3 regions of the Bradyrhizobium sp. Leo78 genome follow, and region 1 is predicted to be linked to each of the others. Evidence: riboswitches for the same ligand, from Rfam matches in the RefSeq annotation. Region 1 holds a riboswitch; each other region holds the start of a gene.
The links. Region 1 has a riboswitch for S-adenosylmethionine ahead of AC5ZG1_RS16045 (O-succinylhomoserine sulfhydrylase). Riboswitches for the same ligand answer to the same signal wherever they lie in the genome.
Positions count from the first base shown of each region.

Region 2: it holds a riboswitch for S-adenosylmethionine, as region 1 does, so the genes downstream of both, metX (homoserine O-acetyltransferase MetX) here and AC5ZG1_RS16045 (O-succinylhomoserine sulfhydrylase) in region 1, are expected to answer to the same signal.
Region 3: it holds a riboswitch for S-adenosylmethionine, as region 1 does, so the genes downstream of both, AC5ZG1_RS40820 (hypothetical protein) here and AC5ZG1_RS16045 (O-succinylhomoserine sulfhydrylase) in region 1, are expected to answer to the same signal.

Region 1 is NZ_JCAMOT010000010.1:213,130-223,008, forward strand. It holds gene AC5ZG1_RS16010 (aspartate aminotransferase family protein) at 1-348, shown strand, start outside; gene argF (ornithine carbamoyltransferase) at 348-1,274, shown strand; gene AC5ZG1_RS16020 (Hsp33 family molecular chaperone) at 1,487-2,485, shown strand; gene apaG (Co2+/Mg2+ efflux facilitator ApaG/CorD) at 2,604-2,996, opposite strand; gene AC5ZG1_RS16030 (OpgC domain-containing protein) at 3,223-4,473, shown strand; gene AC5ZG1_RS16035 (SGNH/GDSL hydrolase family protein) at 4,470-5,228, shown strand; gene AC5ZG1_RS16040 (SGNH/GDSL hydrolase family protein) at 5,301-6,260, shown strand; gene AC5ZG1_RS16045 (O-succinylhomoserine sulfhydrylase) at 6,326-7,510, opposite strand; SAM riboswitch at 7,582-7,661, opposite strand; gene AC5ZG1_RS16050 (2'-deoxycytidine 5'-triphosphate deaminase) at 7,818-8,876, shown strand; gene AC5ZG1_RS16055 (adenylate/guanylate cyclase domain-containing protein) at 9,446-9,879, shown strand, end outside.
Region 2 is NZ_JCAMOT010000021.1:2,929-12,807, forward strand. It holds gene AC5ZG1_RS24545 (prephenate/arogenate dehydrogenase family protein) at 1-126, opposite strand, end outside; gene hisC (histidinol-phosphate transaminase) at 123-1,220, opposite strand; gene AC5ZG1_RS24555 (chorismate mutase) at 1,231-2,079, opposite strand; SAM riboswitch at 2,387-2,466, shown strand; gene metX (homoserine O-acetyltransferase MetX) at 2,549-3,754, shown strand; gene metW (methionine biosynthesis protein MetW) at 3,754-4,422, shown strand; gene AC5ZG1_RS24570 (alpha/beta fold hydrolase) at 4,699-5,559, opposite strand; gene AC5ZG1_RS24575 (TIGR02594 family protein) at 5,818-6,465, shown strand; gene AC5ZG1_RS24580 (lipopolysaccharide biosynthesis protein) at 6,870-8,246, opposite strand; gene AC5ZG1_RS24585 (protein-disulfide reductase DsbD domain-containing protein) at 8,467-9,306, opposite strand; gene AC5ZG1_RS24590 (YqgE/AlgH family protein) at 9,442-9,879, shown strand, end outside.
Region 3 is NZ_JCAMOT010000067.1:13,414-22,714, reverse strand. It holds gene AC5ZG1_RS40830 (gluconate 2-dehydrogenase subunit 3 family protein) at 1-368, opposite strand, end outside; gene AC5ZG1_RS40825 (hypothetical protein) at 630-887, opposite strand; SAM-I-IV-variant riboswitch at 1,211-1,311, shown strand; gene AC5ZG1_RS40820 (hypothetical protein) at 1,753-2,010, shown strand; gene AC5ZG1_RS40815 (hypothetical protein) at 2,132-2,386, opposite strand; gene AC5ZG1_RS40810 (hypothetical protein) at 2,537-2,764, shown strand; gene AC5ZG1_RS40805 (hypothetical protein) at 3,814-4,095, opposite strand; gene AC5ZG1_RS40800 (hypothetical protein) at 4,299-4,544, shown strand; gene AC5ZG1_RS40795 (hypothetical protein) at 4,925-5,206, opposite strand; gene AC5ZG1_RS40790 (hypothetical protein) at 5,570-5,977, shown strand; gene AC5ZG1_RS40785 (hypothetical protein) at 6,214-6,462, shown strand; gene AC5ZG1_RS40780 (hypothetical protein) at 6,808-6,987, shown strand; gene AC5ZG1_RS40775 (hypothetical protein) at 7,709-7,897, shown strand; partial or broken gene AC5ZG1_RS40770 (hypothetical protein) at 7,897-8,117, opposite strand; partial or broken gene AC5ZG1_RS40765 (SOS response-associated peptidase) at 8,274-9,002, opposite strand; partial or broken gene AC5ZG1_RS40760 (hypothetical protein) at 9,005-9,301, opposite strand, start outside.

The sequences.
Region 1 (9,879 bases):
GGCGCCGTGCTCGATGTGATGCTGAAGCCCGGCTTCTTCGATCAGGTGCAGAAGATGTCGCTCCTGCTCAAGCAGAAGCTCGCCTCCGCGGTTGACCGCTATCCGTCCATTCTCGCGGACGTGCGCGGCGAGGGGCTTCTGATCGGCGTCAAGGCCGTGGTGCCCTCCGGCGACCTCGTCAACGCCCTGCGCGAGCAGAAGCTGCTCACAGTCGGCGCCGGCGATAATGTGGTGCGCTTCCTCGCGCCGCTGATCGTCAGCGAGGCCGAGATCGAGCACGCCATCGGTTGTCTGGAGCGCGCCTGCACCGCGCTCTCAAGCGGACCGTCGAAGAAGGCAGCGGGATGATGAGCAAGGCGCCCCGTCACTTCCTCGACATCAACGAAATGTCGCTCAACGAGCTGCGCGCCATGCTGGACGCCGGCGCCGCCATGAAGGCGAGACTGAAGGCGCATGAGCGGGCCACGAAGCCGCTCGAAGGCAAGACGCTGGCGATGATCTTCGAGCGTCCTTCGACCCGCACGCGAGTGTCGTTCGACGTCGGCATGCGCCAGCTTGGCGGTGAATCGATCATGCTCACCGGCGCCGAGATGCAGCTCGGCCGTGGCGAGACCATCGCCGACACCGCGCGCGTACTGTCGCGCTATGTCGATGCGATCATGATCCGCATCCTCAACCACGATGCGCTCTTGGAGCTCGCCGCGCATGCCACCGTCCCCGTGATCAACGGGCTGACGCGCCGCTCGCATCCCTGCCAGGTGATGGCCGACCTGATGACGTTCGAGGAGCGTCGCGGTTCGATCGAGGGCAAGACCGTGGCGTGGACCGGTGACGACAACAACGTGCTGGCGTCATGGGCGCATGCCGCCGAGCGTTTCAAGTTCGCCCTCAATATCGCGACGCCGCCGCAGCTCGCGCCGAACAAGGCGATGCGCGACTGGATCAAGGCGACCCAGGCGCCGATCGTGCTCGGCAACGACCCAGAGGAGGCCGTGCGCGGCGCCGACTGCGTCGTCACCGACACCTGGGTGTCGATGGGCGACAAGGACGGCGAGCACCGGCACAATCTGCTCCGACCGTATCAGGTCAATGCCAAGCTGATGTCGCTGGCGAAGCCCGATGCTTTGTTCATGCATTGCCTGCCGGCGCATCGCGGCGAGGAAGTCACCGACGAGGTGATCGACGGTCCGCAATCGGTGGTGTTCGACGAGGCCGAGAACCGCCTGCATGCGCAAAAGGGCATTCTGGCCTGGTGTTTTGACGCGGTCGCGTAAGCGCGCCGCCAAGATAGCTGTCGTCCCGGCCAAGCGAAGCGCGAGCCGGGATCCATAACCACCGATGTGAGTTGTTGCATCAAGCTGCGGCCCCAGCTTTTCACAATGCTCACATCGGTGGTTATGGATCCCTGCTTTCGCGGGGATGACGGCTAACAACGATAGATGTGAACCCCTTTCGTTTCGCCTCTCAAGACCCCAGATAGAGCGCCATGGTTTCACAATCCCCCGACATCAAGATCACGGAAACACCGACCCGGGCGCCATCGGCCGTTCCGGTCGACGACGCGGTGCTGCCATTCGAGGTCGATGCACTCGATCTGCGTGGGCGGCTGACGCGGCTCGGTCCCGCCCTCGACGACATCCTGCACAAGCATGATTATCCGCCTGCTGTCGGCAAATTGCTCGGCGAGGCGATCGTGCTGACGACGCTGCTCGGTTCATCCCTGAAGTTCGACGGCCGTTTCATCCTGCAGACCCGGACCGACGGCCCGGTCTCGTTCCTGATCGTCGATTTCAAGGCGCCCGATCGGCTGCGCGCCTATGCGCGCTACGATGCGACGCGATTGCAGGACGGGCTCGACTCCGGCGCGCTGCTCGGCAAGGGCCATCTCGCGATGACCATCGACCAGGGGCCGGACATGAGCCGCTATCAGGGCCTGGTCGCGCTCCATGGCGGCAGCCTCGAGGACGCAGCGCATGAGTATTTCCTGCGCTCGGAGCAGATCCCGACGCGCGTGCGCCTTGCAGTTGGCGAGGAATGGCGCGGCGGCGACGGCGGCAAGGTTCGCTGGCGCGCCGGCGGCATGCTGCTGCAGTTCCTGCCGAAGGCGCCGGAGCGCGCGCGGCAGGCCGATCTGCATCCTGGCGATGCGCCCGAAGGAACGGCCGCCCATGAGGTTCCGGAAGACGATGCCTGGGTCGAGGGGCAGTCGCTGATCGGAACGGTCGAGGACGTCGAACTGCTCGATCCGGATCTGTCGGGCGAGCGGCTATTGTACCGCCTGTTCCACGAGCGCGGCGTGCGCGTGTTCACGCCTCTGCCGCTGCGCGCGCAATGCTCCTGCTCGCGCGAGGCGGTGTCCTCGATGCTGAAAAGCTTTACGGCGAAGGACCGCGCCGACATGGTGAAGGACGGCAGGGTCGTCGTCACCTGCGAGTTCTGCTCGTCGGTGTACGAATTCACGCCGGAAGAGGCCGGGGTGGAGTAGGGCGCTAAACTCCGCGTGTCATGGCCGGGCTTGACCCGGCCATCCATCTCGCCTGAAAAATTCTTTTGAAGAGATGAATCACCGGGTCAAGCCCGGTGATGACGAGCGCGAGCGCTCGTCAATTCAGCACCCTCTTCCCGTCCGGGCTGTCGAGCGAAAATGTCGGCACGTCGATCTCGAACCGTTCGCCGCTTTCGCTCACCATCTGGTAGCGGCCGCTCATGAAGCCGGATTCGGTCGGCAGCGGCACGCCCGAAGTGTATTCGAAGCGCTCGCCCGGCGCGAGCACCGGCTGCTCGCCGACCACGCCCTCGCCGCGCACTTCCTGCTGGCGGCCGGTGGCGTCGGTGATGAGCCAGTATCGGGTGCGCAGTTGCACCGTCTCGGTGCCGGAATTGGTGATGACGATGGTGTAGGACCAGAAATATTGCCGGTTTTCACTCGACGAACGTTCCGGCAGGAAGTTCGGCTCGACGGTGACTTCGATGTCGCGGGTGACGGCGCGGTACACTTTTCCAGTCTCCTCAACTCGCATCATAGCCAATAAGTCCGTCGGAACCAATCGTCGCACTTGGTGACGAAGTTGGGCGGTTACTGTTTTTCATCCCCGTTTGACCATAGTTCCGCTCTAAAGGCGCGAGCATCCGCGTCAATCCCGTATCTTGTCCGCAAGTGGCGGGCGGATATTATCCTTTTGAGTCGGGGCGGCGCAAAACTTCGCACGGTCATGGTGCCCGATGACGTCGATTGCCGATCCAATTTCCGGAACGCAGCTTGCCGACGCCAAGGACGCGAGCGCAGCGGTCGCCGCCGCGCCCGCGATCACGATGCCCGCGACCTCCGAGCGCGAATTGCGGCTGGATTTGTTCCGCGGGCTCGCGCTGTGGCTGATCTTCATCGACCATTTGCCGACGAACATTCTGACCTGGCTCACGATCCGCAATTACGGCTTCTCCGACGCGACCGAGATTTTCATCTTCATCTCCGGCTACACCGCGGCCTTCGTCTATGGCCGTGCGATGCTTCAGGCCGGCTTCGTGGTGGCGACCGCGCGCATCCTGCGCCGCGTCTGGCAGATTTATGTCGCCCACGTGTTCCTGTTCACGATCTTTCTTGCGGAAATCTCCTACGTCGCCACCCGCTTCGAGAACCCGCTCTACACCGAAGAGATGGGGATCATGGATTTCCTCAAGCAGCCCGATGTCACCATCGTCCAGGCGCTGCTGTTGCGCTTCCGTCCCGTCAACATGGACGTGCTGCCGCTCTACATCGTGCTAATGCTGTTCCTACCCTTGATCCTGTGGCTGATGAAATGGCGGACCGACGTGACGCTGGCGCTCTCGGCCGGCCTCTACGTCTTGACCTGGCATTTCGACCTCTATCTCAGCGCCTATCCGAACGGCGTCTGGGCGTTCAATCCGTTCGCCTGGCAATTATTGTTCGTGTTCGGCGCCTGGTGCGCGCTCGGCGGCGCAAGAAGGATGTCGCGCATCCTGGCCTCCCCGATCACGCTCTGGATCTGCATTGTCTATCTGTTCGCGGCGTTCCTGGTCACGCTGTCCTGGTATCTGCCGCAGCTCGGCCACATCGTGCCGCGCCGCATCGAGCAGTGGATGTATCCGATCAACAAGACCGATCTAGACGTGTTGCGCTTTGCCCATTTCCTGGCGCTGGCGGCCATCACCGTCCGCGTCCTGCCCCGGGATTGGCCGGGCCTGAAATCGCCTTGGCTGCGACCTTTGATCCTCTGCGGCCAGCACTCCCTTGAGATATTCTGCCTTGGTGTGTTCCTGGCATTTGCCGGGCATTTCATCTTGGCCGAGGTGTCCGGCGGCGCCGGAATGCACTTCCTGGTCAGCGTCACCGGGATTGTCATCATGTGCGCCATGGCGTGGGTGATTTCGTGGTACAAACACTCCGCCGACAAAGGTGCCGCGCGATACAAGAGCGCCGGCGGCAATGCCGACCTGGCGGGAGGGGCGGTATGAAGTCCGGCTTATGGACTATGCTAGGCCTGACATTGCTGGCCGTTTATCTGTCGGCGGCCCCGGCACGCGCCGGCGATCCCGAGCAGATCTGCGACGTCCCGGCCAATCTGCTGGCCACCGAAAGCTCGTTGCGCAAGGTTGCCGAGGCGGTGCGAAGCGGCCAGCCCCTCAATGTGCTGGTGGTCGGTAGCCGCTCCTCCACGATTCCCTCTTCCGAGGCCAGCGCCTACCCGGCAAAGTTGCAGGCGGCGCTGAAGGAAAGCCTGCCCAGCACGACCGTTAACCTGTCCGTAGAACTGCAGGGCGCCAAAACCACGGGGGATACAGCCGACACCCTTGTTAAGCTGGTAGAAGCAAAAAGGCCTACTTTGGTGATCTGGCAGACGGGAACCGTCGATGCCATCCGAGCTACCGATCCCGACGACTTTCGCAGCGCTCTGGACGCGGGAATTGGTGCATTGCAACAGGCGGGAACCGACGTGGTTCTGGTCAATCTTCAGTACAGCCCCCGCACCGAAAGCATGATTTCCGGATCACCATACCTAGATAATATGCGGGTGTCGGCGCACGAACATGATGTCCCGCTGTTTGATCGTTTCGCCATCATGCATCACTGGAACGATGCTGGTGATTTCGACCTGTTCAGCTCCGCCCACGGCGTGGAATTGGCCAAGCGGGTGCATGCCTGTCTCGGCCGTGCGCTGTCGAAATTCGTGATCGACGCGGCCCACCTCGGACCGGCGCAGCAGAACTAAAGGGAACCAGCGTTAATGAGGACCTACCGCCCTTTTTGTCGAAGCACATGCCTGGTGGCGGCCGCCGCCGTCATGGCGTCCATGCTTGTGACCTCGCCGCTGCACGCGCAAGTTGCGCAAGGTGACCAGCATGCCGCGCTTACTGACGGCGCGAAATCCCGCCCCCCATCCGACAAATCGGGACCATCCACGCCGGCCATTTCGTCCGGTGCTGCGGCCGCCGCCGAGGCTGATGCCCAGAAGGGCATCGCCGGCAAGGCGATCGACAAGGTGAAGGAGGTCGCGAAGTCGGCCAGCGACATCTTCCGTCGCGTGCCCTGCCTGCCGCCGAAGGGCGTCTCGAAAACGATGGGCTCGCTGCCCCATGTCGCGAGCAAGCTTGCCGCGGGCCAGCCGGTCACCATCATCGCCTTCGGCTCGTCCTCGACCCAGGGCTATGGTTCTTCGGCGCCGGAATTCACCTATCCAAACCGGCTCGCGGCGCAACTGCACCGGCAGTATCCCGGCGCCGACATCCGCGTCGTCAACCGCGGCCGGGGCGGCGAGGACGCGCCGGAAATGATGCAGCGGCTGCAGACCGAGGTGATCGACGCCCACCCGGACCTCGTGATCTGGCAGGTCGGCACCAATGCCGTGCTGCGCAATCTCGACCCCGGCGAGACCGAAAAAATGGTCGAGGATGGCGTGACGCGCATCCAGTCGGCCGGCGCCGACGTCGTGCTGGTCGATCCCCAATATTCGCCGCGCGTCACCGAGCGTGCCGCTAGCGCCAACAAGATGATCCGGCTGCTCAACCACATCGCCGAGCTCCGCCATGTCAGCATCTTCCCGCGTTTTGAAGTGATGCGCGACTGGCACGAGAAACAGTCGATCCCGATCGACAGCTTCGTGATCGCCGACGGCCTGCACATGAACGATTGGGGCTATGCCTGTTTCGCCCAGTTGCTTGGCGACGACATCATCAAGTCGGTCGGTCAGATCAAGCTCGGCGTCAACGTGCCGGCGGATGTGCGGACGTATCGGCCGATGTAAGGCTGAAAGCGAATGGAGAGTGGCGAATAGGGCTGACCCTACTCGCCACGCGCCATTCGCCTGAATCACACCGCCTCCAGCGCCTGGGCAAAATCCTCGATCAAATCGTCGGCGTGCTCGAGGCCGGCGGAGAAACGAATAAAACCTTCGCTGATGCCGAGCTCGGCGCGCGCGTCCGGCCCCAGGCGCTGATGCGTCGTGGTGGCGGGGTGGGTGACGAGGCTCTTGGCATCGCCGAGATTGTTGGAGATGCGCGAGATCTTGAGCCCGTTGAGACAGCGGAATGCGCCGGCCTTGCCGCCCTTCACCTCGAACCCGATCAGGGTCGATCCCGACCGCATCTGCTTCTTCACGGTGGCTGACTGCGGATGATCGGCGCGGCCCGGATAGATGAGCCGCGTGATCTTCGGATGGCTTGCGAGCACATCCGCGATCTTCGCTGCCGTCTCGGTCTGCGCCCGGACGCGCACCGCCAAGGTCTCCAGCCCCTTCAGCAGTATCCACGCATTGAACGGCGACATCGACGGCCCGGTCTGGCGCAGGAAGTTATGGATATGCTCGGTGATGAACGCCTCGGAGGAGAGGATGATGCCGCCGAGGCACCGTCCCTGGCCGTCGATATGCTTGGTCGCGGAATAGACCACGACGTCGGCGCCGAGCGACAGCGGGCTCTGCCAGATCGGAGTGGCGAACACATTGTCGACGATCAGCCGTGCGCCGCCTTGATGCGCGATCTCGGCAATCGCGCCGATGTCGAGCACGTCGAGCGTCGGATTGGTCGGGCTCTCCAGGAAGCAGGTCTTGGTGTTCGGCCGGATCGCCTTTTTCCACTGGTCGAGGTCGAGCCCGTCGACCAGCGTCGACTGGATGCCGTAGCGCGGCAAGAGGTCCTCCACGACGTAGCGGCATGAGCCGAACATCGCTTTCGAGGCCACCACGTGATCGCCGGCCTTCAGCGGCGCGAGGATCGCAGTCGTCACCGCCGCCATGCCGGTCGCGGTCGCGCGCGCAGCTTCCGCGCCCTCGAGCTCGATCATGCGGCGCTCGAACATCGAGACGTCGGGGTTGGAGAAACGCGAATAGAGGAAGCCGGGATCCTCGCCCTTGAATCGCGCCTCGCATTCCTCGGCCGTGGCGTAGACGAACCCTTGGGTCAGGAATATTGCTTCGGACGTCTCGCCAAATTGTGAGCGTAGCGTTCCGGAATGAACCAGCCGGGTTTCGGGGCGGTAGCGTGTAGCTGCAGACATTAGGACCTCCAACGTGACCATTTTCGTCCTTGGGAAAATGGTCACAAAAAAACCGGCCTGAAGGGCCGGGATCGCTGAGGTCCCCGGCCTGTTTAGCGACTTATTTAACGTGGCTGCAAGCCGGCCGGCTCAAATCACCACGGGATAAGTCATGCTGATATTCGTTCCCGCCCTTTCCGTCAAGGCGGGCATCGGCTAACCGATAAAATCCATTTTTTGGGCCTTTTATGGCTCTAAGCCGTCTTGAGGGACCGCGTCTGTGTCGTTCGTACTGCAAGACGATGCCAATGGGATCCTGCCCGACCGCATGATCGCGGCGATGGCGGACGCGGGCCTGATCCTGCCGGTCTATCCCTTTGTGGAGAGCCAGATCCAGCCCGCGAGCCTCGATCTTCGCCTCGGCGACATCGCCTATCGCGTGCGCGCGAGCTTTCTGCCCGGTCCCGACGCCACCGTTGCCGAGCGCATCGACGAGCTCAAGTTGCACGAGATCGATCTCGCCGACGACGCGGTGCTGGAGACCAATTGCGTCTACATCGTGCCGCTGCTCGAGAGCCTCGCTCTGCCGCCGGAGATCGTCGCAGCTGCGAACCCGAAGAGTTCGACCGGGCGGCTCGATGTCTTCACCCGCGTGATCGCCGACTGCACGCGCCGTTTCGACATGATCGGTGCCGGCTATCACGGCCCGCTCTATGCCGAGATCAGCCCCAAGACGTTTCCGATCCTGGTGCGCGAGGGCTCGCGGCTGTCCCAGGTGCGCTTCCGCACCGGCGATGCCATCCTCAGCGCCAACGAGCTCGATGCGCTACATGACGCCGAACGCCTGGTCGATATCGACGATGCCGATCTCACCAATGGCGTCGCGGTTTCGGTTGATCTCTCGGGCGAGAATTCCGGCGGCTTCGTCGGCTATCGCGCCAAGCGCCACACCGGCGTAGTCGATGTCGATCGCCGCGGTGGTTATCCGGTCGATGATTTCTGGGAGCCGATCCGCGCGCGCCCCGACGGCAGCCTGATCCTCGATCCCGGCGAGTTCTATATCCTCGCCTCGAAGGAAGCTGTGCAGGTGCCGCCGGACTATGCCGCCGAGATGGTGCCGTTCGATCCCTTGGTCGGTGAATTCCGCGTGCACTATGCCGGCTTCTTCGATCCCGGCTTCGGCTATGCCGGCGCCGGCGGGCAGGGCGCCCGCGCCGTGCTGGAAGTGCGCTCGCGCGAGGTGCCGTTCATCCTCGAGCACGGCCAGATCGTCGGCCGCCTGGTCTATGAGAAGATGCTGGCCCGGCCCGATGCGATGTACGGCCAGCGCATCGGCTCGAACTACCAGGCCCAGGGCCTGAAGCTCTCGAAGCATTTCAGGGTGTGATCGCGAAATCTCCTGTTGCTCATTTGGTACGGTTAGCCTGAATCACAGATTACATTCCTTGTGACCACCATAACGACACAAAGACGTCGTGGCCTATCTCAGGGGGCGACGGCTTGATGGGTGGTCGGTGGACTACACTGTAACCTGTTTCGGGGTCATTGCGGCTTGGCTCGCCTTCAATGGACTTGTTGCCATTGCACTGACCTATTGCTCTCCGGGTGAGCGCCTTTGGCGCCGTCAGCCATCAGAACCTGTCGACCGCGGTCGTAGCCGCCACCCTTCGGAAGGGGAAACGACAATTTTGATCGTGTTCGAGGCCGCGTAGCGCTCGCTTGGTCTCACATGATGCCGGGTTGTGGCCTCGACGCATCGACAGTGCCGGAAATGTTCCCCTGCGGTCGAATCCTTTTGACTGATCAGGGACGAGATCATCCCCTAAAGGCATGTTTGATGCAGTAATTTCATGTCTGATTATATTGAGCGTCGGTATTCTCATAGCCCACGCTATCGACGCACTTCGACCCTAGCGGCCGGATGTCGTCGCCGGACATTTGAGGTATGCTCGGCACATGCAGGATCGCGACACCCTGTTCGACGCCTTGCGCCGCTCGGCCGACCCGGTCGTGGTCGATGCCGTCGATAATCTCGTCCAGAACGGCCGTGACGAGGAACTCGCCCGGCTCAATGCCGTGGCCTTCGCTGCCGGCAGCGGCCTGGACGAGGAAAAGGTCATCGCGGCCCTTCTGCACGCATCGCGGCTTGGGCTGTTCGAGATGTCCTGGAACATTCTATGTCCGAGCTGCGGCGGCATCCTCGGCGCCAACGCCACGTTGCGGAGCGTGCAGAAGGAGGACTACCATTGCGCTTTCTGCGGGGTGGCGAGCGAGCCGGTGCTGGACGAAACGGTGGAGGTCAGCTTCACGGTCAGCCCACGGATTCGCCGCATCGCCGCCCACTCTCCGGACGAACTCGGCTTCTGGGACTATCACCGGCAGGTCTTTTT
Region 2 (9,879 bases), on a different contig from region 1:
TTCCGAGCGCGCGGTGGTGACGATCTCGCCGACGAGCCCCTGCGCCCGCGCGCCGCGCGCGATCGAGCCGCCGATCAGGCCGAAGCCGATCAGCGCGATGCGTTGAAAGTGCGGCGCGGCGTTCACTTCTGATCCATGAAGTCGCGCAGGCCCTCGACCACGAGGCGGTTGGCCTCCTCGGTGCCGATGGTCATGCGCAGCGCGTGCGGCAGGCCGTAATTGTTCACGGCACGCAGCACCAGTCCGCGCTTGGTGAGGAACGTGTCCGCGTCGGCCGAGGTCTTGCCCTTTTCGGTCGGGAAATGGATCAGCACGAAATTGGCGACGCTCGGCGTCACCTTCAGCCCGAGCTTGCGGACCTCGTCCGTCACCCAACTCCGCCATTTTTCGTTGTGCACCCTGGACATCTCGACATGCGCGGTGTCCTCGACCGCGGCCACCGCCGCGAGCATCGCCGGAGTAGAAACGTTGAAGGGGCCGCGAATCCGGTTCACCGCATCGACGATATGCGCCGGGCCGAACATCCAGCCGACGCGGAGCGCCGCGAGCCCGTGGATCTTGGAAAAGGTGTGGGTCATGACCGTGTTCTCGGTCGTCGCACACAGTTCGAGGCCGAGGCCATAGTCGTTGCGCACCACGTAATCGGAATAGGCGGCGTCGATCACCAGGAGCACGTCCGACGGCAGGCCTGCGCGCAAGCGCTTGACCTCGTCGAACGGCAGATAGGTGCCGGTCGGGTTGTTCGGATTGGCGAGCCAGATCAGCTTGGTCCGCGGCGTGACCGCCTCAAGGATCGCATCGACACTTGCGGTGTAGTCGGTCTCCGGCACGACCACGTTCTTGGCGCCGTTCGCCTTGGTCGCGATCGGATAGACCAGGAAGCCGTGGGTGGTGGAGATCGCCTCCGAGCCCTCGCACAGATAGGTATGGGCGAGCAGGTTGAGGATTTCGTCCGAACCGGCGCCGCAGATGATGCGGCTCGGGTCGAGGCCATAGGCGCGGCCGATCGCCTCGCGCAGCACCTTTGAGGTGCCTTCCGGATAGTCCTCGAGATGTTCGGCGGCGTGCTTATAGGCCTCGATCGCCTTCGGCGAGGGACCGAAGGGCGTTTCGTTGGCGGAAAGCTTGAACACCTTGCGCCCCGGTTCCGCCACCGGGCTCTTGCCGGGGGTGTAGGGCGCAATATCGAGGATGCCGGGATTCGGCACGGGGCGGGACATCTCTAACTCTCTAGCTCCGGACTGTAGGGGCGGGGGGCACCGTATAGCGCGTTGCGTGGCTGCCGACGAGTGCCGATGAGCGCACCGAGGCCCCGGCGCGGATCAGGGCCATTTTGATCTCCTCGAAGCCGCGGCCGGCGACCGATACCAAAAGCGCCGCGCCGTCGAAGGCCGTATCCGGCACCGCGACGATCTCGGCGAGCGGGGCCAGCGCGCGGGCGATCTCGGCGTTCCAGCCGGAGACGCGGACGCTCCACATCTCGACCTCGGTCACCATCGCGTCGTCGGCGACGCGCGAGATCACGAACACGGGCAGCGCCGCGGGATGATCGGCGCGCTCCAGGAACGGCAATCGCGCGATGATCTTCGGCGCGCCCTCGGCCTCGAGGTCGATCCACCATGGCGTGCGGCTGGAAATGGCCGACACCAGCGCGAGGTCGCCCTTCGATTTCGCCACCGCTTCGACCGCCGCCTGCGCGCTGAAATGCGAGACGTAAGGCACCACGAAGCCGAAATGGAAGCGCGCCGAATCCCGCATCATGGATTCGCCGACCGAGACATCGGCATGCACCGAGAACGGCGCCTGGACATAAGTGAAGGTCGAGATGATGACGCGCCAGATGCTCTCGATGGTGTCGAGCGGCAGGATGCCACGATGGCGCTCGACCAGGCTGCGCATCATGGAGGCCTCGCGCGCCGGCCGGAATGCGGAGCCGACTTCCTGGGTCTGCTTCACCCTGATCAGGCGGTCGATGATGTCGCCGCGCGCCATCAACAGGCGGTGGACCTGCTCATCGATCGCGTCGATCTCTTTGCGCAACTCGGCCAGCGAGGGCGGCGCCGGAGGCGGTTTTGACATGCTAGGGCCCGTCGTTTCTCTTCAATCAGCAAGCAGACTCTTCACCTCTCCCCGCCTGCGGGGAGAGGTCGAAATTCAAGCGCAGCTTGAATTTCGGGTGAGGGGGAGCCTCCGCGAATCCGTCTGGTACCGTGTTCGCGGAGAGAGCCCCTCACCCCAACCCTCTCCCCGCAAGGGCGGGGAGAGGAAGAAAGTGCGAGCCCCCGTTCTGTCCCATGGGGCCAGATGGCGCAAGCTCGGCCTAAAGGTCACGGTTAGGTTAACGGCCCCACTTGCCTTGACGCAGGCCGGGTAAGGGACTACTTTCCCAGCACTCCGTGGTCATTTGAGCCGGCCGGCTTGCAGCCACGTTAAAGAATTCGCTAAACAGGCCGGGGACAGATCGATCCCGGCCGAACCTTTGTTCAGGCCGGGTTTTTCATGGCCTGATTTCTGTCCGGGACCTCCGCGTCGGAGGAAGGCGCCACAAATGACCAAGGTGCAGTCGATCAAGAGTCCGTCGATTCAGGGTGAGGATCGCGCCCATGAGGCCGATCATCCGTCCTCGCCGGTGGCGAAGTTCGGCATGGATCAGCCGTTGAAGCTCGACTGCGGCATTGACCTTGCGCCGTTCCAGATCGCCTATCAGACCTATGGCGAGCTCAATGCCGAGCGCTCCAACGCCATTCTGGTCTGCCACGCCCTGACCGGCGACCAGCATGTCAACAATTTGCATCCGGTGACCGGCAAGCCTGGCTGGTGGGAGACCATGGTCGGCCCCGGCCGGCCGCTCGACACCTCCAGATACTTCATCATCTGCTCCAACGTGCTTGGCGGCTGCATGGGTTCGACTGGCCCTGCCTCGCTGAACCCTGCGACCGGCAAGGTATGGGGCCTGGATTTTCCGATCATCACCATCCCTGACATGGTGCGTGCGCAGGCGATGCTGATCGACCAACTCGGCATCGAGACGCTGTTCGCGGTGGTCGGCGGCTCCATGGGCGGCATGCAGGCGGTGCAATGGGCGGCGGCCTATCCGGAGCGCGTGTTCTCGACGCTCGCGATCGCCTGCTCGACGCGGCATTCGGCGCAGAACATCGCCTTTCATGAGCTCGGCCGGCAGGCCGTGATGGCCGATCCGGATTGGCGTGGCGGAAGCTATGTCGACCAGGGCACGCATCCGCATCGCGGGCTCGCGGTCGCGCGGATGGCCGCGCATATCACCTATCTCTCTGACGCGGCGCTGCATCGCAAGTTCGGGCGGCGGATGCAGGATCGCGAGTTGCCGACATTCTCCTTCGATGCCGACTTCCAGGTCGAGAGCTATCTGCGCTACCAGGGCTCGTCCTTTGTCGAGCGCTTCGATGCCAACAGCTATCTCTATCTGACGCGCGCGATGGACTATTTCGACATCGCCGCCGACCACAATGGTGTGCTGGCGCAGGCGTTCCGCGGCGTCGAGACCCGCTTCTGCGTAGTATCGTTCACGAGCGACTGGCTGTTTCCGACTTCGGAGGCGCGGGCGCTGGTGCACGCGCTGAATGCCTCCAGCGCGCGGGTCTCGTTCGCGGAGATCGAGACTGACAAGGGTCACGACGCCTTCCTGCTCGATGTGCCCGAATTCTTCGACATCTCGCGCGCCTTCCTGCACTCGGCGGGCAAGTCGCGCGGCCTTGGCGATGCGGGGCTTAAGTGATGGCGCTTCAGGAGCAAACTCTGCCGCTGCCCGGCTTGGCGCCGCAGGCGAGCACGAGCCTTCGTCCGGACCATCTTCTCGTCGCCGAAATGGTTGAGCCCGGGTCGCGCGTGCTCGACGTCGGCTGCGGTGACGGCGATCTGTTGCAGCTTCTGGAGAGTCGCGGCATTGATGGCCGCGGCATCGAGCTGTCGCGCGAAGGCGTCAACCACTGCGTCGCCAAGGGACTCGCGGTGGTGCAGGGCGACGCCGACACCGACCTCGGCAACTATCCCGACGATGCGTTCGACTACGTAATCCTGTCGCAGACGCTGCAGGCGACGCGGCAGCCGAAGGCTGTGCTGGAAAATCTCCTGCGCATCGGCCACCGCGCCATCGTCTCGTTCCCGAATTTCGGTTTCTGGAAGATGCGGCTGCAGCTTTTGATCGGCGGGCACATGCCGCGCACCGAAAATCTGCCGGCCACCTGGTACGACACCCCCAACATTCATTTCTGCACCATCAAGGATTTCGTGCAGCTCTGCGACGAGATCCACGTCAAGATGGAGCGCGCCGTCGCGCTCGACCTCTACGGCCGCCCGGTGCCGCTGAACCTGCCGTGGTGGGTCTGGAACATGTTCGGCGAACAGGGCGTGTTCCTGCTGAGCAGGGGCGGGAAGGGACGCTGAGTACTCTCCCCGTCATTCCGGAAGACCTCTCCTCCGTCATTCCGGGGCGATGCGAAGCATCGAGCCCGGAATCCATTTCCTCCACGAACTCTGCGGCTCGATGGATTCCGGGCTCACGCTTCGCGTGCCCCGGAATGACAGGCTAAACTGTTGCCGCGAGCACCTCCCCTCGTCATTCCGGGATGCGCCGAAGGCGCAGGCCCGGAATCCATTGCGCCGCAAAACGCGTGGATGAATGGATTCCGGGTTCACGCTTCGCGTGCCCCGGAATGACGGTTACACCATCGACCGCGGATCGCGCGGCAGCCACCTTCCCGCTTCCACCAACGCAATAAACCGCTCGACCATCTCGTTGAACAGCGCGGGTTCCTCGAGATTGAGCACGTGTCCCGATTTCGGGAAGAACGTCAGCCCCGCCGCGGGCAAATGCTTCTTCAAAAACAGGCTCGGCTCGACGCAATTGTCGTCCTCGTCGCCGCAGATGATCAGCGCCGGCGTCGGCACGCGTCCGATCGCTTCCGCCATGGTGTAGATCGAGGGCCGGCCGCCTTGAAAGCTACGCATGGTGTTGGCCGATCCCTTGGCATCGTGGCGCGCGAGTGCGGCATAGAAGTCGGCATGTCCGCGCGGATCCTTGACCAGGAACGGAATCCGGCCCGGCGCCTCGCGCGTCACCTTGGCGACCGCTTCCGATCCAATCGTCTCATACTGCTCGGCATTGGCCCGGCATTGCGCACGGAAGGCGTCGAGGTGTTCGAGACTTGAGCCGGAGCCGACGCCTGCGAGCGTCATCGACATCACGCGCTCGGGCGCATTCAGCGCAACCTGCAGCGACGAATAGGAGCCCATCGACAGCCCGACGAAATGCGCGCGGGCGATGCCGAGATGATCGAGCACTGCGAGCGCATCGGTGTAGAAATGCTTGTAGCTATAGACCTCGGCCGATGGCGGGACGTCGGAGGGCGTGTAGCCGCGCGCGGAATAGGCGATGCAGCGGTGGCCGCGCGAGAAATAACGCATCTGCGGCTCCCAATTGGTGTGGTCGGCCGCGAACTCGTGCAGGAAGATGATTGGCGTTCCGCTCCCAACCTCTTCGAAATAGAGGCGGACATTATCCTTGGCGACGGCATAGGGCATTTTAACCTTTTCCTTCTTGTGAGCCTGCGCGGCGAGGATTGCAATTAACCTTCACGGCTGCAATGCGGCGGCATCGTTTCTTTTTCGCCGCCAAATGTTCGCGAAATCGTCCCGCAATTTTTCGCCGCAGCGCGGCACGACATCTTTGTCTTGCCACATTGAGCGGCACAAAACGCGCTGCGGCTGTCATCCAGATGTCATCCACAGACGGGCGCACCTGGGAAAACGGGGGTGTAACAGAAGGAAAAAATGGGAAGTATGGTTCAGTTGCGTGCGTTCCGCCGGTTGCTTCGAGTTCTGGCGCTGGCGTTGTGTTCGACGGTTATCGTCGCTTCTATTTCTCCCGCTTCGGCACGGCCTCATCACGGCGCAGGGCGCCACGCCAGGGCCTATCATGCCGGTCATCATGCCAAGCATCACCATGCGCATTATCGTCACCGCCACATGACGCGCGCCTCGCGCTGGGAGCGCGGCGTAGCGCGGATGCAGGCGCAGGATCTTGCCGATAGCAATGCGAGTCTGTCGCCGGAGCCTCAGCAGGCGGCAAGCCTCGGTTCGTCGAACATCGTCGATGAAGCCCGCCGTCACCTCGGCGGCAACCCGACCAGCCGCGGCAGCCTGTGGTGCGCGCGCTTCATGAACATGGTGCTGCAGCATTCGGGTTATCGCGGCACCGGCTCCGACATGGCGAGCTCGTTCGCCCGTTACGGGCAGCGAGTCTCCGGCCCGCAGGTCGGTGCCATCGCCGTGATGTCGCGGGGACGCCGCGGCGGCCACGTCGGCATCATCACCGGCATCGATGCCAAGGGAAATCCGATCATGATCTCCGGCAACAACGGCAACCGCGTCCGCGAAGCCCCGGTCTCCCGCGGCCGCATCTACGCCTACGTGATGCCGACGAATTAGCCGCTACACTCTCCACCGTCATCCCGGGCTCGATGCTTCGCATCGCCCCGGAATGACAGCCTTCGTCATTGCGAGCCAACGGGTCGCCCGAACGCGCGCCCGACGACAGGCTCCGCGAAGCAATCCATGCCTCCACTTGCGGCGCTATGGATTGCTTCGCTTCGCTCCACTTCGCGGTCGGTCGCAAAGTCGTCGGCATCGATCGAAGCTATGGCGTCGTCGATCGCGCACAGTTTGCCACAAGTGACGACATGGGCGTCGCCTCGCAGTTCACTCTCGATTTGCTCCGCAACGGCAGCAAGCTCGCCTTGCGAGCCTCGGCCACGCCTGAACGCGTTCCAGAAGATCTTTCAGGTCTGCTGCGGTCATGCTGCGATTACATGTGGCGCGGCCCGGGATTGCTATCAGCCGGAACCGATCTTCCCGAACGCCAGCACGTGCAGCCCGAGCCGCCGGCGGACGATCCAGAACAAGAGCACGGTCTCGAAGCTCAGCGACGTCGATATCGCTATGGCGGCGCCGTGGCCGCCGAAGCGCGGTACCAGTGCGACGCACAGCACCAGGTTCATGACGAAGGCGAGCGCGTAGGCGAGCGCGCAGATCTTCTGGTGGCCGAGCATGTTGAGCAGACGTTCGACCGGGCCGATTGCAGCGCGCACCACGAGGCCGATGGCGGCCAGGAACATGATGTCGTAGCCGACGACGAATTGCGGCCCGAACAGCCAGAGCAGCGGCTTGCCAAAGGCGAGCAGGAGGACGGTCGCGGCGAGCGAAGGCCAGAACGTCCACTGGATCGCATGGGTGACATAGGCCGATAGCCGCGCCTTGTCGCCGAGCGCGTTGTATTCGGCGAAGCGATGCGCCGTCGTCGCCGACATCGCGTAGTGGATGAAGGACACCAGCGCCAGCGTCTTCACCACGGCAAAGTAGACGCCGACCTCCTCGGAGGAGCGGAACTGCTGCAGCACCAGCACATCGGTGTAGGAGAGCAGCAGATAAAAGCTTTCGACCAGCAGGATTGGCAGTGAGACCGCAAGCCAGCCGCTGATGTCGTAGGCCTTCTCGCCCGGCTCGACGTGGGCCGCGAGGCGGCGGTTCAGCACCAGCATCTGGCCGATCATGGCGATCCACACCGCCGCGGCGCTGGCGAGCATCGCGGCGGTGGCGCCGAGATCGAAGCCGAGCACGACGGCGCCCGCGGTGAAGCCGATGATCAGTCCCTGGCGCACGATGAATTGCGGCATCAGCCCGAGCCGCATCCAGTCATGCGACCGGGCAATCCCGTCCTGGGTATTGGCGACCACGAACGCCGGCAGCGTCAGGCAGCCGATATAGAGCGGCACGACCGTATCCGTGCCGATCCATGGCGACAGCAGCTTGACGAGGCCTACGAGCAGCAGCGAGACGGCGGTCGACACCGCAAAAGTCAGCCAGCGGCTGCCGGAGAGAAAACCGCGCAATAGCGCGTGCTCGCCTGCCGTGCGGTATTCCGGAATGAGCTTCTGCGCCGAGCCGGAAATGCCGAAATCCATCATGCTGCCGAGCAGCAGCACCCAGGTCCAGACATAGACATAGACGCCATAGTCCGAGCTGCCCATCCAGCGCGCGAGCAGGATTTGCGAGAGATAGGCGGCGACGGCGCTGACGACGCGGATGACGAAGATCGTCCCCGCGAGCCGCCGCGTGACGGATGCCTCGCCGGAGCCGCCGATCAGGCCGCGCATACGCGCCATCATGCCCGTGGGCGAAGCGGTTGCGGATTGGGCGTCCATCACGGCCAAGGCGAAAATTCCCAAAATGCCGCGCGTTTGCGACAGGGGCCCTGAACTATCAACGAAACGTTAAGAATGGGTTGGGTGGATAACGGTGAAACCGTAGCCCGGATGGAGCCAACGGGTCGCGCGATGCGCGCCCGATGACAGGCTCCGCGCAATCAGGGGCCCGTCTTTCCGCGGGGCCACTGTCCCCGGGTTACGCTTGCGCTTCACCCGGGCTACAAATTCACTCCAGATTGGTGTTGAACTCGTAGGCGCGGTCGCCGCCGACCAGGGTCAATTTCAGCGCGGCGCCGTCCGGATTGGCGCCCGGCGGCAGGCCGTCGAGCTCGAAGGAGAACCGTTTCACCCCGGGTGGGGAGTTCGGCTCGAGCTTCGGCACCGGCAGGGCCCAGTCCGGCGTCGGTCCCTCGACGTACAGGCTGACGTCCTTGCCTTCGGGCGCGGCGACATCGACCAGCACGGTCGACTTGCCGCTGCGTTTGACGTCGCGGATCGTCACCGGGTTGGGATCGCCGATATTGGCCGGCTTCGGCACGGTGTCGAGCGCGGACGACAGCGCGCCGTCCTCGGTGGAGGCGACGCTCGCAAAAGCAAGCTCGACGCTGGTCTCCACAGGGATGCACAGCTTCTCGCACACCGCATAGTTAATGTTGGCGCGCAGCGTCAGCGGCTTGTCCGCACTCTTGGCGACGATCCGAAGCGGCAGCACCACCTGGTGCTTGTAGCCGAGCGAGGTGCCGCCGGCGCCGTCGTCAAATTTCATAGGCGCCGGCCACAACACTGTCACCGCGTCGACATTTTCCGACTTCGAGAAATCGAAACGCGGTGGCACACCGGAATCGCCGGGGGTACGCCAATAGGTTTTCCAACCGGGCTCGAGTTGGATGGCTATACCGCCTAGCAAAACCGCGCCGCTACGCGAACCTGCAAGCAGCCGTACCGCCGAATGGGCGTCCCGCTGCCAGGGCGAGGAATCCTCGGCATGTACCTCCGTCGCGGGCCAGACGACTGAAAGAGTGGCTAGCAGGCCGAGCGCAGCCCGCATGGGAACTATGGCGATCATGGAACGTCTTTACCGGCTGGTTATTGCGTAAACCATTGAATTGCGTGTGATGGATGGCGCGAATACGGCGCTCTGCTTGATTGACAGAAGCCTCACCCAATATCAGGATATCAAATCAGCATGGAGGCCTTTCAGATGACTCCTGAAGGCAAAGCACCAAAGACCGCCCGCGGCAAGGTGGCCGGCGTCGGCGACAATTCGTCGGGCAGCGGTTATCTCGACGGCCAGATCCTGATCGCCATGCCGGTTATGAGCGATCCCCGCTTCGAGCGCTCCGTCATCTACATGTGCGCGCATTCCGCCGAGGGGGCGATGGGCATCATCGTCAACCGTCCGGCCGGAAGCATCGATTTCCCGGGGCTCTTGGTGCAACTCGACATCATCCAGAAGGCCGACCAGATCAAATTGCCGGAAAATGCCGAGACCATGAAGGTGATGAAGGGCGGCCCGGTCGATACCGGCCGCGGCTTCGTGCTGCATTCCAGCGATTTCTACATCCAGGATGCGACGCTGAATATCGACGACGATATCTGCCTGACCGCGACCGTCGACATCCTGAAGGCGATCGCCAAG
Region 3 (9,301 bases), on a different contig from region 1:
CGGTCGATAAAGACCGCACAGCCGGCATCCTTGCCTCCCGGCGTCTGCGGGTCCGGCGGGATCAGCCGGTCGACGAGGGCCTCGACGGCAGCTCCTTCCTCCGGAGTGAAATACGCCCATGGCCCAGGCCGCACCGCTGTTGGTGGAGTGCCGGCACTTGGTCCCCACGGCAAACTGCCCTTGACGACTAGCGCGCGAGCAGAGGTCGCCGAAAACACCAAAGTCATGGCGGTGGTTATGAGTAATTCGCGACGGCGCACGCCGTGATTAGAGCGCGGCGAGCGGGGTATTCCCTCCCCGGCACTATCAGCACCGGGGGCCATCTTCCCGATACGGTTGGCGCTCAGCGAAATCTCTTTCGCGACCATAGTGCTCCCCTGGATCGTGAACTCGGAATTCCAAGGTGGCGCATCAAAAGACCAACATAGCACAGTCTAAACGGTTCTCAAGTCGGGTGAGTCCAGTTCAGCAATTCAGGCCGCGGCAGGCGTGGCTCTTTGGCTACCGTGCCCCGGGCTTGCCTGAAAGAGCTTGAGCGTGAACTGATCGCGTATTGCAATGCACATCCATGAAATGGAATCATCGAAGCGGTAGACTTGTTGCTCAAGCAAGAGAGATTTACGAGCGGGTTAAGCTGAAAGTACATCTGCATCAGCGTGACCGTTCAGGACGATCGCTCCAACTTGACTATGCGCGCGCCACTTCTGATCAAGACCGATAGGTGAAATTCCAATTGTTCTTCGTGCTACGTTGCGGTCCATTTTTTGCTTCCTCGTAAAAGCGTTTGACACGCCAACTTTAGCCTCGGGAAGCCCTTGTGCTTGCTCGTATGCGTATTCGCGTTGAACGATGTCGCACAAGATCAACATCATCAACTGCGACACCATCGCCCCGCTCCGATGCATCCGGCAGACTACGGCAACAGCGCACCACTATCCTCGACGTCCCGATTAAGCCACCACGCATCGAGGCAATCGGCCGCCCAAAGATTCGTTGTGTCAGTAGGGCAGCCAATGACCGTCCAAAATGGCAGGGCGAAGCCGCAAACGCGTCCGGTACCCTAGTTCGTATTTAGCAAGCTTCCGAGAGCGGCCCGGCTCCGCAGTCGCCCAAGTCCGCGGTCCCGATCCGCAGAGGGGCGGGTCTCTTTATCCGCCCGACTGCGGTGCTAGTGACCGCTCTGGAAGAACTATCCGAACCTGCTATACTGATCGTGCATCAAGAAGAGGCTGACGCCTCGCCGACCTGCCATCCCGGGCAAGGTGGTTTCCGCAAGGAGATGCGGCCAATTCGGCAACGATACGGGTCGCGCGGCCGTCAGCCTCCTCGCCAGTGCGACGGAGGCTATTTTTATGTCTGACATGTTTTTGGATCGCCCCGATAAGCACCAGGGCGCATTCGTCGATCCGTGGAGTCATCAGCCACAGCATCAAGGGGGATATTCCCGATCACGCGGTGTTTGCTGGAGCATGGCACCTAAACGTCGGAATCGACACTATTCACGAAGCTCTTTTTCTTGCACTTGATGACCGCGGTGACCGGCTGTGGTCGCTGACTACATCCACTGACAACTCCACGCGGGAGCGTCTAACCGCACGTGAGCGCGGCGATCGCGACTGGATCAAGCGGAAGATCAGTTGTGGCTGTGTGACCGGAGCGGCTCGCGCCGGAAGTCCGCGCGGAGCGGCGAGCATCCTAATGAACAGACTACTCCGCTCTCGCCTTCATTTTTCAGGCTCGGAGCCGCCCTACATGGCCGGCCTGCTGACAAGCCAAGAGATGGCGGGCATTGTTGATGCCTTCGAGCAGGAGTTAAGACGGAATACGATGGCGGCAGAAGTGGATCAGCATGGTAATGAGGCCACAATTATCACTGCGGCGCGAGACCTTCAGCTCCAATCTCCGACCTGCAGGCCACAACACGATCGCCTGGATTGCGGATTGTGCGCGCCGAAAGCATTTCATCGAGATATCTGCCTCTCGCAACCAATTTTATTGTGGTTACTGTAAGCGAGGCGGGGGACCGGCGAAGCTTCGCGCCTTTTGCGAAGAGATTAACAGTAGAGATGGCGTGGCATGACGATGAAGGATGATCAGAGAGCCGAGGCTGCGACTATCGACCGAAAGCGACTTACGTTTCGCTGATTATCGTCCGGGACGGCGGCGTCGCCTCGCCGAACTCCTCGCGTTCAACCAACAGCTTGAGGCCGAAGCTGCTGAAAGAAAGCAGGCGGCGAGTCAGGTGCGCCAGCTGCTTGGCGGAAGAGCTTATGGGATTTTTGAGAAGGCTATTTGGCTTTGCGATCGGCCCGGGGGCTCCGTTGACGTTTTTGTTCTGACCGCGCGCGCCTGCGCAAGCCTGCAATGACAGGGGAAATTGCGCCAAAACCGACCTTCATTGCCTTCTCCTCTATTGCCGACTGACATTTAATGTGAAATTAAATGATATATAAAAAATAAAGGTACAATAAGTTAATTACCGAACCTTCCCGGTCATATCAGGTTACTTCCTTTCCAAAGAAGGAGGGCGGCTGGTATGCGCGCTTCAACACGCAGTGCCAAAGAGCTTTGCGAGCAACTCGCGTCAGATACCGATGTGCTCGCACAAAAGATGTCGGATTTGCTTTCGCTTCGAAAATTCGTTGCTGACGCTGAAATCGTCGCCGCTTCGCATGGCAGCATACCGAGCGCGCCGCTAATGGGCCTTGATGGCCCGGCTACTGGCGGAAGGAGCTGGCGTTTGCCGCATCGAACTGTTCAATAGATCTCGCAATGTAATCAAATTGTCCAGCGTCATAACAATGCGAGCACGCACGACGCTTTCATGTTCAATCCGATCCGAATCGAATGGTGGACCTGCCTTTGGGCGAACGGCGCTCCGCACCGCCGGGAAATTTAACGAGTGGTAGCGCGGCAGTGGCATTCGATCAGACTGCGAGCCAAAAAGTGATCACACCCAGCAACGCAACAAGCAAAGCGCATTCGAGTTTGTGGTTGTAGGAACGGAGAACTCTGCTGTTCCATTTCATGTCAATTCTCCTTGGCTGAATTCCTAGCAGCGCGTAGCCGAAGCGTTGGGCCGGGCGTCGAACCGTTAGAAGGTCGACTACACCGGCTATCACCTATCGGTATGGGGCTGATACTGCGGCTTCTATCCGGGCTTGAGCACTGGAATTTATGTCGGAGCCCGCACTCCTGGCGAAGTCAGCCACTTATTAACGTGAGAGGCAGCATCTATCTGGCGGGCCTTCCGCAGAAGCTCGTCGCGACGAATGCCATGGGGCATGCCTTCGGCCTGTTTGCGCAGGCTGATCGCTTCTTGCGTTAGGCGGTATTCGAATGTGGATGATGACAACTTGAAACGTCGACGATGCGACATGCCACTACTCCCTGTTCGATTTGGCGGGAGCGTTACCGAACTCTCAGTCACCGATATGAGCCGGGGGCAGCGCGATGATGTAAGCGACTAGACGCCCTTTTCATCCGGGAGTCGACATAATTCGAGTCAGGCGCTGCGAATCGCCATGTCGGACGCCGAAGTAAGTAAAACAGGGCGCTATTCCCTTCAATCGGAGCCGCGTCCCGCGAAGTCTCATGGGCGCTCATCAACAGCATGTCGGCTTCCCAGACCTGCCACTCCCACTTCCGCGGGAAAAGAGCAATCAGCTTCACTTCAAGCAGGCGCATCGCGGGAAGTTGACCATACAGCGCGATATGCGCTCCCGACCGTCAACATTCCAGTGGTCAATGGCAGCCTTCATATCGCGTCTCGTCGGGTCGTTCACCTCTTCCGCCATTGCGCGACCGCCGAGCCTACGAGGCTGGCCGCGTGTTGATGCTTGCGAGCTCTCGACGCTCGTCATCCGATAACCGCCAGCCCTTGCATTGACTGCAAAGCTGCCTGAAGACGTCATACAGTTTGCTTCGCGCAACTTCGACAACTTCGGTGTCGTCAAACTCGCGGGAGTTCACAACGACTGGCAATGAAAAACGGATCTGACCGCTCTCGAACTGAAACACCAAGCGAACGTCCTCACCCCGTTCGTTGGGCGAAATCATCTCGATACGCGCGATCTTGATCTTGAACTTGTCCATCGCGTCACCTCGCTAGAGCCCCTGAATACCATTCTGGCGCATAACCGAAATGAGCTTTGACGACGGGTAGTGACCGGCCGGCGGGTCTCGCCCAGACCTAGCGGATTGCAGAGGTCCGCAGTCGGTGGTGTCCGTCTGCTGTCCTAAGCTAGCATTATCGGTGGCTTTTTGAACCAAGCGGGCGGCACGGTATTAAGACGTTCATGGCTGAGTCATTCGGTACCGAATTTACGATTGTTGAAGCAACGGGCGATGATGCGGTGACCCGCCCAAGCAGGCAACTTTGGGTAGTCGCAGCTAAACCGAGCCAAGCACTTACCCTGGTTCTGACGGCTGTCCCGGAAGGCTGGACAGCGGAGCTTGCGACAGGACACCTGACACGCCAGCAGTTGAAAGAGCTGCAAAACCTACATCTCAAGCCTGGCGAAGTGCACAAGCTGATGACGTAAAGGCCGGCCCTGGCCGGCGCATTTCGGCCGCGAGCCCGCGTTCCTTGCTAAGTAGGGAGCCAATAGACCGCCGGGAGTTAAACGACGCCACCCGTCCGCTGGTCGCATCCAACCGGATCGGGCGAGGGTGTTGCAATAACAAAACGGCCCCAGTGTGTTTGGGGCTGGGGCCGCCAACCTGGTGGTGACAGGTTTTCTTCCGGCCGGGGCTTAGGGGGCTGATAGCCGGAAGCCGAGACTCGACGATCACGGACCGATTTGGTTTGGTTCCTATCTAGCGAGACGCAGTGAACCGCCGATGCCGGGCTGCGCGCGGCGGCAAATCAACGACGAATGCGGCTGTGATGAAGGTAACTCGCGTGCCTGGCCGAAAGATATGGCTACCAGGAAACCTCTCGGTTTAAATTCGACATCACCAACTGAAGATCGATTGAGCTAAGAAAGTCGTGCAATGGCGGCGGTCCTATAAAGCCCATCCGACCGCCAGCATCCCAAACGACGACGGCGAAACCCTGCAGCCCCGCTGCATGCGCCCGCCGCTCCATCGCGATCAACTCTTGCGATTGAACAGATTGCGGCTGGCTATCGAACGAGCTTTCCACAGGGAAAATAATCAAGTCCTGCCCCTGCTCATGCAGATAGGCAACCTTGTAAGTGGGCATCGTTCTACCCTCAGGTTTGAGGGATGGTTTTAGCACTACTTCCGGCCATGAGAGCGGGGGCCGAAGCCTGGAGCGCTAAGACTCGACGCTGGCCGAAGGTCTTCGTTCCACGCGGACGCACGAGAGCCAAGTGTTCCCGTAGGTAGCGGGCGAGACGGGGATCCTCAACCTCCCTTGCAGGCGAAAAGAATCATGCAGCAGGTGAAGCCAAGCGCGTAGAGAAGGGGCACTGCCTGCCATAGCTCTATCACGGTGAGTTCCCTGCAAGCGTACCGATCTCGGCGTGCATAGCATGCTATTCCGGAGGCGACGATCGAAGACTCCGCTACCCTGTGGAAAGGGATCTAGGCTGATGTGAGTGGCTTGACAAAGCTCGGCGTTGGCGGGCTCGTGCGGCGCACAGCTACAAGACCCGAGCGTATTGGCGCGACGGCACCACCCCGTCAGTTCCCGGCGATGTACCGGATAGCCGTGAAGGCGCCGATCGCTACGAGTGCGGTCACAGAGAGGGACAACAAAAATCTCATAGCGACGTCCTACCGACCGGCTGCGGTTGGTGGAAGTGCGATCCAGAATGCGGAGAGGGCGCTGAATTTCTTAATGACTGACGATATCAACTCGTTCAATAGGCAAATCGGTAATCTCCTGATCAGGCTAAAGCGTCAGCTTGTACTGCTATCAAGCAAGAAGCTCACAGGTTTCTACTGCAACCCCATGTCGATGGGGTTGGATAAACTGAGCCATAGCACGCTGCGCAACCGGGAGCTTTGATTGATGATTAATGCACCCGTCCCCCGCCGCAATACTCATTTGGCGAATGTTCAAAGACGCCTGCTTGCAGCCCAGTATGTCTGTATGTCGACGGACAAACAGAGGTATTCCATCCAAAACCAAGCTGCCGCCATTGAGCTTACGCGCATGCGCACAGCCTAACTATCATCCGCACCTACTCGGACGAAGGAGAGAGTGGTCTAAGGATTACGAACAGATCCGACTGGCTAGCCTGATTGAGGATGTTCGGTCAGGGCAGGCCAACTTCGATCATCTTCTCGTCTAGGACGTTCACGAACGCGCTGAAGTATGCCTTTCCGGGCCACAAGCCGGGAAGCGTCCTCGTCTCTTTGTCGAAAGGAGACGGCATCGAACTATCGGCGTCCGATAACGGCGTCGGCCTTCAGGACAGCACCGATCCGGCTGGACTGGGTTCGCGCATCGTCCAGCTTCTCGCCCACCAACTCGATGGCGAAATCGCATAACGGTTGAATCCGGGTCTGCGCGTGCGGTTGCGGCGCATCCGCGTTAGCGTGACGTGGCTCCGTCCTTGGACGCACCGAGCCGATCAAGCAGAGATTTCAGGGACGGAGGAAGTTCCCTCTCGACGGGCATCCGCGGGCGCAGCGGCTCGCGATTTCCGCCGCGATGTCGATAGAGACCGGGTTCCTCATCGGACCGGGCTAGGCTTCTGCCAACATTCGAACATCGGATTGGTTGCGGTCTCCGGCCAATGTTCACTTTTGAACATTTCCACGGAACGAATCGCTAAGGTTGTACTTTCCGCTTGGGAGCTGAAATCCGAATAGCGCCTGTTGGGAAAGCAAGACGTGGCGGGACGAGAGTATCTGAACCGACAGGCGGCCACCCTGCTCAAGTTCGCGAAGACGACCACCGATCCGATGGTCGCCTTGGGCTTGGTCGAGAAGGCTGCTGATCTCAAGGAGCAGGCCGAGGATCCGCGGACCGACCGCGGCGACGAAGCGCCCGATGCTGCCGGCGACAGCTAATCCCCCAGGACTGCCGGCGGCGAAAGGACCCTCACGTGACCGAACCCGGCCGCATCAGGTCGAGGACGAATTTGCGATTCAGGCCCAGGCAGGATCGATCCCAACTTTCCGGTCGTCTACGTGAAGCGGCGACGCCGAGGTCTGGAAGTCGCAAGTCGTCTCGAACAGCGTTCGCCGGGCAACTGGTTACCGCAGTCTCGCAGCTTCTGAGCATGGCCGGGCCCGTGTGACGGCGGCCGGACGACTGAGCCGGAACTTCAGAGTAGCGTCAGGACCGCGACCACCACGACTAGGCCCGTCGCGGTCACGCACCAGCATGACAGTTCAAGGACCCGCATAATCTGCCCCGTTGAAGGGCCTGCCCGGTCGCGACCCTATACCCGGAACCCGGCATGCGGAACCGAAACTTTTCGGCGGCTTCACGTGTTCACGACGGGGGGCGCAGGACACGCGAGGCCTTGCCCATGAATCTCATGCCGTTAGGCGATGTGTTTCTCACGGTCGCGATCATGACCTTGGCCTTCCTGGGGGAGGTCGCCGTTTTCGCTCTCATCGGAATCTTATGAATCAAGCCCGTGCCTTGGCGCGAGCCTGGCGGGCGCACCTAGTCATCCTCGAAAGAACGCGGGAGCCGCGATGTCTACCGTCGCCTTGGCCACCCCCGGATTCCTACGGTCGCATCGATGCGTAATCGTTTACCATCCGCGATTATCTTCAGCCCATGGACGTCGAGTACGACCCCGAGCGCGAGGCGTTTGCGGCGATGAAGCTCGCCGCCGAAGCCGATGGAGCCGAACGGCAGAGCTGGATCAACGCCGCACTGGCGTGGATCGAACTCACTCGCCTGCGGGCGCCGGCTCGCCGCGAGTGCGACGTGACGGAAGAGGCGATTTGGGCGGTTTCGGACTGACACTCCGGATAGGATTCGCCGATCGAATCCAGAACATCGCGGACCTCGGCGACAGCCTCGACCGGAGAGACCCCGGCCGGCGAATCCCGACGTGCGATGTCGAAGGCCCGCTCGCGAGCATGGGGTCGGCGCGGTCCTGCATCCACCCGTGCTCCTCGCACGCGCGTATGGCGCCAGCCTCCTGCAGCACGCTGATCGCCCAGCCGCGCAGCGTCCTGATCGCGGGCCGCTTTTCCTAAACATCAGCATGAGATCGCTCCTGACGGGGGACGAATCCTTGCCGACCGTGCCCCGTTCCGGGCTGCTAACACAGACCAGGGATTCAAATTGCCGTAGCTCCGGCTTGTCCACCTGTTCCGCCGGCCTGTATACACGCTTAGGCGGCGAGCGGCGGATCTTCCTTCTCACCGGTTGCAACGATCTGGAGCGCACCATCCGGAAGCGGGCGCTGCAACGCCTCGGCCTCGTCCCAAGGCGCGCGCATCCAGACATCGTACTCCTCGGCGGTGGTCAGGATCACCGGCATCGCCTTTGGGATGGACGCGCTTGACCTCTGCGTTCGGATCGCAGGTCAGGAAGCCGAAGAGGTCGGCCGTGATCTCGCCTTCCTTGGCCTTGCGGACAGACGTCCAGTTGGTCCAGAGCCCGGCAAACGCGTGGAGCGGCCGGCGCTCGTCCGGCGCGAACCACACCGGCACTTTCTTGCCGTCGATTGTGTCGTATTCGGAAAATGACGTGAACGGCACCAGGCAGCGGTGCTCCGGACCGAGCCATCGCTTCCAATGCGCGCTGTTGATTTTGCGGATATTGGTGGTGCCGCTGTCAGGCTCCATCCTGAGCAATGCCTTGAAGTCGACGGTCTTGCCCTTGGCTTCGAGCTTTTGGGCGCGCTTTTTGGTGGCCTCGAAAAGAGCGCTCTGCGACGACGGCGTGCCCCACCGCGCCATGACGATCTCCCGCCCATCGGGCGCATTGCGGACGATGGGCGCAGGATAGTCCGGAAAGCTGCCCGGCATGACGGCAGGTTGCCGACACGGCTGTTAAGGGCCCCAAATAGGCGCCGGATCGCGTCGACGTTTTTCGTCATCGAATAGAGATTGCACAAAGTCACGTCACCGGAGCGGAGCGCTGTGTCAGTTGAAGAAGAGCCGCCATAGGACGCCGGCCAGCCTTAGCACATTTGCTGCACCGGAGGCGGCTAGCTAAATCGTGCACGAACGTGGTCGGCGGGTGAGGAAGGGCGGCCAGATCGATGTCGCGCCGTGTCTTGCAGCGGGAGCATTCGATCTCAAGCCAAGTGAAGCCGCCGTTGATTGCTTGATGGACGGTCGGCGAAGGGTCGATCGCTCACCATCCGCCCACATCCGTTCGTTCCAGCTGTCGCAGAGCAATCGGTCCGCTTGG